Regions from separate parts of the Bowmanella yangjiangensis genome, predicted to be linked through region 1. Evidence: predicted binding sites of a transcription regulator. Region 1 holds the regulator's gene; the other holds the start of a gene.
The links. Region 1 encodes sigma-54, which starts transcription at its own class of promoters, with help from an activator protein. Its sites were predicted from a motif close to GTTGGCACGNNNNTNGNNT; they were not measured.
Positions count from the first base shown of each region.

Region 1 (4,844 bases):
TCCTTTTGTAAAGCAACAAGCTGACTACATTACGCAGTGTTCAGGTGGCTTTGGGGCAGTGCGCGAGGTTTGTGACCTGCTCCTGCAGGCCCAGGATAAACTGACCATCAGTCACGGCAGCAGCATATGAACCGCTTAACCTTAAGTATACTTCTGCTGTTCTTGCTGATTGTGGCCACCAACTACAACTGGTGGCAGGACAGCGAACAACCCCAGACAAACCAACCCAGGGAAGATGTATGGCAGCCGAATTATCAGGCGCGCAATATGCAAACCAACCTGTATAACGAGGAAGGGGTTCTCACCCACAGCATCCATGCTACCGTCATGGAACATTATGAAGCCCTGGGTTTTACCTTGTTTCAACAGCCTCAATACAGCGTGTTTGTTAAGGCTGATGAGCCCCCTTGGGAAATTACCGCCCAGGAAGGCACCTTATATGAAGACAACCGCATCCAATTGGAAACCAATGTTGAGATCCGCAGTCTCAGTGAAGACGGCATTTTACAAACCATCAATACCAGCTTTATTGAAATCGATCTCAACAACAAGATCATGCATTCAGACCAGCCCGTGACTATTTCAGGCGTCAATTACACCATTCGCGGCAATGGTTTTAGTGCTGATATGAATAACAAACAATTTGAATTACTGGATCACGTAGAGACCATCTATGGCAAAGACAACTAAACTGAACCTGCTGCTGACCGCCTTGCTAATCAGCGCCGCTGCCAATGCCATCAATCAGGACTTCAATGAACCCATCCGAGTGGCCTCTAAATTCCAGTCCGGAGATGGCATCAACAAAATCTCCATCTTTCGGGAAGATGTAAAAATCACTCAGGGTTCACTCAGCATTGAAGCGGGTGAAGTGGAAGTAAATGCCGAGCAGGGTAAAGGCCGGGAAATTTTTATCGCCCGCGGTAATCCTGCCGAATATCAGCAAACCATGGCAGATGGTAGTCGCATTCGAGCGTTGGCAAACCATATCGAATACCATGTAGAAAAACGCACACTGACGCTTAGCGGAAATGCTGAGCTACATCAAAACAGTAGCAGTGTCAGCGGTGATAAAATCGAATTCAACATGGAGAAAGAGCAGTTGGTTGCCCAAGGTTCAGATGACGGAGATGGTCGCGTAGAGACAATATTCCAGCCTGAACCGAAGAAAAAACCCGTGCAGGAGAAGTAACAGCATGCCCACCTTGAAGGCCTCACATCTGGCCAAAAGCTACAAAAACCGCCAGGTGGTGCGTGATGTCAGTTTGCAAGTCAGCGCCGGACAGATAGTTGGTCTGCTGGGACCCAATGGTGCGGGTAAGACAACCTCTTTCTATATGATTGTTGGCTTGGTGCCCATGGATAAAGGCCAAATTTTTATCGACGACGAAGAACTCAGCCACGAACCTATGCACGTTCGAGCTCGTCGTGGCATAGGTTATTTGCCACAGGAATCATCCATTTTTCGCAAGTTGACGGTATATCAAAACCTGATGGCTATTTTGGAAACACGTAAAGAGCTGAATCAGGAACAACGCGAGCAAGAAGCCGACGCTCTGTTGGATGAGTTCAATATTAACCATATCCGGCATAGCACCGGCATGAGCTTATCCGGCGGTGAAAGGCGCAGGGTTGAAATTGCCAGAGCCTTGTCTGCCAATCCTCGCTTTATTTTGTTAGATGAACCTTTTGCCGGTGTCGACCCTATCTCTGTCAGCGATATTAAAAAGATTATCCATCATCTCAAAGACAGAGGAATCGGCGTTCTGATCACCGACCACAATGTTCGTGAAACCCTGGATGTGTGTGAGAAAGCCTATATTGTCAGCCATGGTGAATTAATCGCCGAAGGCAGCGCCGAACAGGTGTTGAATGACAAGCAGGTGAGAGATGTATACCTCGGAGAACAATTCAGGCTATAGTTAAGGCGTATGCCGCAGGGTACCTTGACCTTTGCTAAAACGCCCATATCAATATCTTGAAAGGCCATTGGAACATAATAAGAAGTAGATGAAGCCCGCATTACAACTAAAATTCAGCCAGCAGCTCACTATGACGCCGCAACTGCAACAGGCCATCCGCCTGCTTCAGTTGTCCACGCTGGATCTACAGCAGGAAATCCAGGAAGCCCTGGACTCCAACCCATTGTTGGAAGCGGATGACGGACAGGACTTCTCTGCCGGAGACGTGCAGGATTTAAATAGTCCCGACAATGAATCTCTTTCTAATGGCGAGCACAGCGAGAGCCTGGAAGCCGGCGACGCATTGGAAAAGCAGGAACTGCCCGATGAGTTACCCGTAGATACCACTTGGGATGAATACTACAGCGCCTCTTCGGCCCCCGCTTCGTCTTCTACAGCCAGTGATGATGATGCCATTTACCAGGGGGAAACCTCTGACAATATTCAGGATCACCTGCTTTGGCAGATGCGTCTGACCCCTTTCAGTGAAACCGATGCTGCCATTGCCATTGCCATTATCGATAGTATTGATGAGTCTGGATACCTGACAGTCAGTACCGAAGATATCCTGCAAAGCCTGGATATTGAAAACGAAGAGGTAGAACTGGATGAAATTGAGTGTGTACTGAAGCGCATTCAAATGTTTGATCCGGTTGGGGTAGGCTCCCGTTCAGTGCAGGAATGTCTGCTGGTGCAGTTGCGTCAATTTGCACCGGACACGCCTTGGCTGGAAGAAGCCAAAGCATTGATTAATGAATATAGCGATCTGCTGGCTGCCAAAGATTACCGAACTCTGATGCGCAAAGCGCGTCTTAAAGAAGAAGAATTACGCGAAGCACTGCGGTTACTGCAAACGCTCAATCCACGCCCTGGTAGCGCCATTGTCACCAGCGAACCGGAATACGTTATACCGGACGTATCTGTTGCCAAGAAAAATGGGCGCTGGATAGTAGAGCTGAACCCTGACAGCTTACCTAAGCTGAGTATTAACCAGCAGTATGCCGCCATGAGCCGCAATGCGCGCAATTCCAGCGACAGCCAGTTTATTCGCTCGCACATGCAAGAAGCGAAATGGTTTATCAAAAGTCTGGAAAGCCGCAATGACACCTTACTGAAGGTCGCTAACTGTATTGTTCAGCAGCAACAGGGCTTCTTTGAATACGGCCCAGAAGCCATGAAGCCTATGGTATTGAACGATGTGGCAGAAATGGTAGATATGCATGAGTCCACCATTTCCAGGGTAACCACACAGAAATATATGCATACGCCACGCGGCATTTATGAGCTGAAGTATTTCTTCTCCAGCCACGTAGCAACCGAAAGCGGCGGGGAATGTTCATCTACCGCTATTCGAGCTCTGATTAAGAAACTGGTGGCGGCAGAAAAACCTGCCAAGCCACTTAGTGATAGCAAAATTGCGCAGTTGTTAGCCGACCAAGGCATTATGGTTGCCCGGCGAACAATCGCCAAGTACCGGGAATCACTATCGATTCCCCCATCTAACCAACGCAAGAGTCTGCTGTAAGACTCGCCAACAAAAGGAAGAGGCACTATGCAAATCAACCTTACTGGTCATCACGTTGAAATCACCGATTCTCTTCGCGACTACGTTGATAGTAAATTTACTAAGTTGGAGAGACACTTCGATCACATTAATAATGTTCATGTCATTCTGAATGTCGAAAAGCTGAACCAGAAAGCGGAGGCTACATTACATTTGAACGGTACCGAAGTCTTTGCTATTTCCGAACATACTGATATGTATGCTGCCATTGATAGTCTTATCGATAAGCTTGATCGCCAGGTGCTCAAGCATAAGGAAAAGATGAAACGCCATTAGGCCCACTGATGCCATAAACAGGCTTAGCCTGTTTATGGCCACACAGACAAAAAACGCAAAATGGAAATCAAAGACATCCTCACCCCAGACCGCACTGTATGTGCAGTACAAGGCTCCAGCAAAAAACGCATTCTGGAATCCATTAGTGATATTGCCGCCCAACACCTTCCGGATATAGGCCAGGATGCCATTCTGACTAGCTTACTTAACCGGGAAAAGATGGGTAGTACAGGCATTGGTTGTGGTATTGCCATTCCTCACGGACGCTTAGCCGGCCTGAGTAATGTAACCGCAATATTGGTTACCAGTCAGCCAGGGGTCGCATTTGAAGCGATAGACAACCAACCGGTCGACATATTTTTCGCTATATTGGTCCCCGAGGACCAGGCACAAGGGCATTTACAAACCCTGGCCACCATTGCCGCCAAATTGAATGACAAGGAAACGGTAAAAAAACTGCGTCACGCCCAATCAAATCAGGAACTATTTGAGGCTATAGTGTGAAACTCATCATCATCAGTGGTCGTTCCGGCTCAGGGAAATCTATTGTACTCAGAGCGCTGGAAGATCTTGGTTATTACTGTGTAGACAATATTCCCGTTAACCTGCTCCCTACCCTCACCCATACTGTGGTGGACGAATATGATCAGGTGGCCGTTAGTATTGATGTGCGCAATCTGCCCAAGGACCCGGAAGAACTGGTCGAAATTCTCGACTATCTGCCGTCGACCTGGGAGTTAACCATTCTCTATCTCGACGCCAGTGATGATGTACTGATTAAGCGCTTTAGCGAAACCCGTCGTTTGCACCCCTTGTCCAAGCACAGTAAGTCACTGACAGATGCCATTCAGTCTGAGTCGGTGCTGCTCGGCCCGATAATCGAAAGAGCCGATTTGTATATCGATACCGGTGAACTGTCAGTACATCAACTGGCCGAGCTGGTTCGAGAACGTATTCTGGGCAAGAAAAGCTCGCGCCTGGTGCTGGTATTTGAATCCTTTGGTTTTAAGCATGGCATTCCCAAGGATGCTGATTATGTGTTT
Region 1 covers NZ_JAHDJU010000001.1:120,303-125,146, reverse strand. The annotation lists gene kdsC (3-deoxy-manno-octulosonate-8-phosphatase KdsC) at 1-130, shown strand, start outside; gene lptC (LPS export ABC transporter periplasmic protein LptC) at 127-690, shown strand; gene lptA (lipopolysaccharide transport periplasmic protein LptA) at 674-1,192, shown strand; gene lptB (LPS export ABC transporter ATP-binding protein) at 1,197-1,922, shown strand; gene KJY73_RS00575 (RNA polymerase factor sigma-54) at 2,011-3,486, shown strand; gene hpf (ribosome hibernation promoting factor) at 3,514-3,801, shown strand; gene ptsN (PTS IIA-like nitrogen regulatory protein PtsN) at 3,862-4,305, shown strand; gene rapZ (RNase adapter RapZ) at 4,302-4,844, shown strand, end outside.

Region 2 (4,844 bases), on a different contig from region 1:
GTTAACAGGCAAAGTATTAAATGGTGCATTGGCACAGGCCTTCTTTTCCTTATCACTGGCCATGGGCATTCTGATCACTTACGGTTCTTACATCCAAAAAGAAAACAACATTGTACAGGCCGGTAAAATGGTAGCCGGCTTGTCGCTACTGGTAGCGGCTTGCTCAGGCTTATTGATTTTACCAGCGGTATTCTCATTCAACCCTGACGTGCAGCTCAGCACTTTGTCTGAGTCGAGCATTAGTATGATCTTCACCTTCCTGCCGAAGATTTTCCTGGCGCTGCAATCCGACATTGGTTATTTCGGTGCGTCCTTTATCGCCAGCTTTTTCTTTCTGTTGGTATTCTTTGCCGCCCTCACTTCGTTGGTCTCCATTATTGAAGTGCCGGTTGCCAGCCTGATGGATGGCAAAGGTGTCAGCCGTCGTAAGGCGCTGTTCTTCCTTGGCGGTGGCATGGTCTTGCTTGCGATCATCTGTGCCTTGTCATTTGGCCGGGTTGAGCTGTTCTCCAACCTGACTTCTTATGGTTTGAATGCCGCGGGTGAGCCGTTGACTAAGTCGTTCTTCGATGTGGTGTACGATATTTTCTATGAAACTATCTTGCCACTTAACGGCCTGTTGCTGTGTTTATTTGTTATCTACAAATGGCGTAAGCAGAACTTTGATGCGGAAATCAGCCAAGGTAACGGTACCTTTGCAGGGTCCTTGCTGCAGAAGTATGTCAACTTCTCGCTGGGGACTTTTATTCCTGTGATCTTGGCAGTTATCTTCGTAAACACTGTCTCAACGGTATTCTTTGGCAAGAACCTGTTGTTCTGACAGAGACTTCCTTGAAAAATAAAGGCAGCCAAGGCTGCCTTTATTTTTTCAGTTGAGCTCTATAGGCATATCGAAAGGGCTTGGATATTGCAGCCTGACTCCTAATTTTTTCAAACTAGCTTCCGCATTGATCCATCGTCCTTCGTCCAGGGTAATCTCCTGACTGAATTGGGGAGGAGGCAGGCCGGCTTTCACCGCGGCCCAATTATAGAAATCTGCTCTGCTCGGGTGCCCAGTAGCGCTAAGATGAAAAAGCTGCTGCCACTGCTCCTGTTGAATGATGGCCGCAATCACTGTGATGACATCCTGCAGATGCACCAGGTTGACCTTCTGCTCGCCCTTATCCAGCGCTCTGCCGCTGAGTTGTTTGACTGGATGTCGCTCGGGGCCGATCAAGCCTGCCAGACGTAACACACTGCCTTGGCCACTTTCTAATACCTGTTGCTCTAATATGACATGAGCTTGGGCTGATGCAGTCTGGGGTAGTGGCAGTTGAGTTTCGGTTATTTCACCTGCGACTTCACCATAAACGGATGTACTGCTGACAAAGAGAATTTTACTTTGCTGTTCTGTAGCTTGCTGAATCAGGGCTGTCATATCGCTGACAAAAGTCAGTTCATCAAACTGCCTGCGTCCCGGCGGGAGATTCAGTACTAATACTTGTGGTGGATTAGCAGACCAAGGTAAAGGTTCACCAAGTGTGAATCTGTGGGCGCTGATGCGTTGCTCTGACAACAGTTTAAGTTTACTGTCACTGCGGGATGTACCTAACACTGTATACCCACTGTTTATGAGTTGTTGTGCCAGGGGAAAGCCCAGCCAGCCACAGCCGCAAATGCCAATTGTTTTAAACATACAAAAAAAGCGGCTTTCGCCGCTTCGGGAGAATGAAAGGTAAGCGCAGCTTACATGGATTGGCTGGACGCAGAAACCTTGATCATATCTAAGTTAGCCAATGCAGGAATCTCATCGTTAATTTCACTTTCCAGACGGTCAAGTGCTCTTAAATCTACGCACAGCACTTCCGCTTTAGCCTCGATATCATCAGCTTTCGCTTCCATGTCGGCTTCTAGTTGCGCCCCAAAGCTTTCCATACGTGCTTCAAACGCCTTCATATCACCACCACTGAATAGCATCTCTTTACCTAAAGCGATCATCAAGCTTCCCATTGAGCGCTGAACCAGGCTTTCTATGCGTTGCTCAAATTCTTTTTCGAAGTCTTCGCCTAGAAATTCGCCGTCTTCAAATCGTGCAGAGTCAAAACGGATACTGCCGTCTTGCGCGTAGAATTCAGTGGTTAATTTACCCCTTAGGTTTTCAATCTCTGCTGACAAGTCAGCAACCAGATCATTGTCTTCACCCAATAATTCGTTGAAAGCGCGATTAATTCCTTCGTTGGCCAGAGAAACAGCATCCAGCGCCAGGTTGGCAACCTTAGGTGCCAGGGTTTCGACCTTTTGATGATAACTATTCAATAGGTACAGTTGATCAGCATCTAAGTTCATTGCGTTGCCATTCAGGCGAGCGCTATGGCCGTCCAGCAAAAGGCTGCGATTATCATCTAACTTTAAGGTGAGATTGCTGTGGTTCAGCGTCATATGTCCTTTAATGTTCATATTGCAATCCTGGGCCATGACAGCAGAACTGCACAGTATGGTTGTGGCGGCGATAAGTGCTTTCATATTCGTATCCTCAATGAGCCAGTGCTTTGTATGATTACAGCAACCCTTATGCCAAAGATTAAATCTCTTTAAAAACAGGTGGATAGGCTTTATTTTTAATGCGGGGAAGGGTGAGGTATGGTTAACTTTGTTAAGTGTTAGTGAATTACGCCATAAATTAGGCAACAAACAATTCGCTTGAAGTTGCAAAAAATTTGATCCAAGCCACTGATCTCTAGGCGGCTTTTGGTGCATAATAACCTCAGCTTGAACGATATTGGGGTGAATTATGAGCAACTGGACCGAAGCCGTATTATTTGGCTTGGCACTGATGGCCTTTGTTTTGGGCTTTAGCAGCATCATTATGGCAATGATCCACAAGCCTGTGTTAGTGGATGATGTAATGAAAGAAAAGGTTGAGTATGGCTTTTTCGGTGTGACTGGCTTGGTACTGTGCATCTTGTTTAGTTACGCTATTTAATATTTTAGTTTTGGTGGCACGCACAGCCGCGCTGTTGCTGTTTACCAGAACAAAGAGATGAAAAAGGGGAAAGAGAAATCTTTCCCCTTTTTTATGGGCAAGGCATTTTTTAACGATAGCAATGACAGAGCGACGTTGTTGGTTTTACTGACGATATAGTGGGCTCACAGCTCAATAAAACCCATATCTTGTTCAGCAACTGGAGGGACTTGCCATTAGGCTTTTTCTCTTCTAGCTTCTAAACAATAGACTCCTCCGTTACCGGGGATGTTAGCATGGCTGACTCAGTAGCTGCCCACAGGGTATCGTATTGCATCCTTTGTTTCTTAGCTGCGCCTGCCGTTTCAATTGCTCAAACCCAAGAAAGTGTCGCCGCTAGTCTATGGAAGATGAGCTTAGCCGAACTGATGCAGATTAGGGTGGTGGAAACCGGTTCTTTAACCGAAACCAGCCGTGCAAAAATCCCCGCTGCAGTAACCCGAATACATCAAGCCGAAATCCAGGAATTGGGCGCACGTTCTTTGCTTGAGCTACTTGAAATGACGGTACCTGGGCTTCAGGTAATTCGGCACTTTTTCGATGTGCCGCATATCGGTTTGCGCGGAATCACCAGTGACCGTGAAGACAAAGTTATGATCCGTGTCAATGGTAGAGTGATGAATGAACGCACTGCTCGTGGAGCGATAACTGAGAGGGACTTTCCCTTGATGAAAGATATCGAGCATATTGACGTGATTCGAGGTGCGGGCTCTTCCATGTACGGCTTGGGTGCCGTTGCCACCGTCATTGATATTACGACTTTTGATGCTTTCACGAGCAACAAGAATAGTGTGAGTATTCGAGGCGGCGCTGGGATGGCATTTTATGCAGTGGATGCCAACTTTAGTAAGCTGTTTGAAAATGATATCGGTGTGTATTTCAATGCTGAATTGGCGGATGTTAGAGGCGCTGACGACGATGATTCGCCGCTTATTCATGGTATTGACGCGATTAGCAAGGCCACGGGTGAGACAATCCAAAGAGGAGAAGCCTTTCCCACCATATCTAGGGATGGTGAAGCCTTCGAAGGCAAGACCTTTGTTAAGGCTCATCTGGGTATAGATTACAAAGATACTAAGGCTTGGTTGAGATATACCAGAGGTGGCAGGGATTCTGCCACAGTATTCTTCTGGCAGGCGTTGCCACCGGTTGGTGGATCAGAGCCTGAAGAGCAGTTATCGAAGGTGGGGTATGAGCAAGTTACGGCAACGTTGCAGCAAACCCATACGCTTTGGGATGGATTCAGTGTTGACTGGATGTTCAGTTTTGATCAGACGGATGTGGTTAAAATTGAACCAAATCCTAGTGCTAACATTGCTGATTATGGCGAAGATGAGTGGTTCTCCAGACTTGTTGCAAACTGGCGGGCATCCGAAAATTCAGATCTGGCAGTGGGGCTAGAGTTTGCATACGAGGAATTCGGTTTACGCCGCCAAGACAAGGCTGCTTGGTACACCAAAACCGGTTCGGTAATCGGCGAATGGCAATGGCGCCCCCATCCGTTTTGGACGCTTTTTTTAGGTGGGCGCATAGACACGCATACCTATACCGATGTGATGTATTCTCCGCGCGTGTCCATGGTTTATTCCAATGACGATATCAATGTTTTCAAGTTTCTGATGACTAAGTCGCAACGGATGAAAACTTCTGCTCAGTTGCGAGACGAAGAGCTGCAAGGTAGTTCCGGTTCCAGGCCAGAGGTACTTAAAAGTATCGAGGCTCGTTATGAACGAACAACAGATGAAGCCTCTTTGGGCTTAAGTGCCTATTATATTGATCTGGACTCTTTGGGATGGGATCAGGCTAATAGTCGCACTACGCTGTTGGGAACGCAAACTCAGTG
Region 2 covers NZ_JAHDJU010000005.1:133,772-138,615, forward strand. The annotation lists gene KJY73_RS21145 (sodium-dependent transporter) at 1-820, shown strand, start outside; gene KJY73_RS21150 (SDR family oxidoreductase) at 869-1,675, opposite strand; gene KJY73_RS21155 (DUF2884 family protein) at 1,726-2,502, opposite strand; gene KJY73_RS21160 (hypothetical protein) at 2,771-2,962, shown strand; gene KJY73_RS21165 (TonB-dependent receptor plug domain-containing protein) at 3,238-4,844, shown strand, end outside.
Region 2: KJY73_RS21155 (DUF2884 family protein) is a predicted target of sigma-54. The motif match lies at 2,540-2,558, and genes of this name have one in related genera.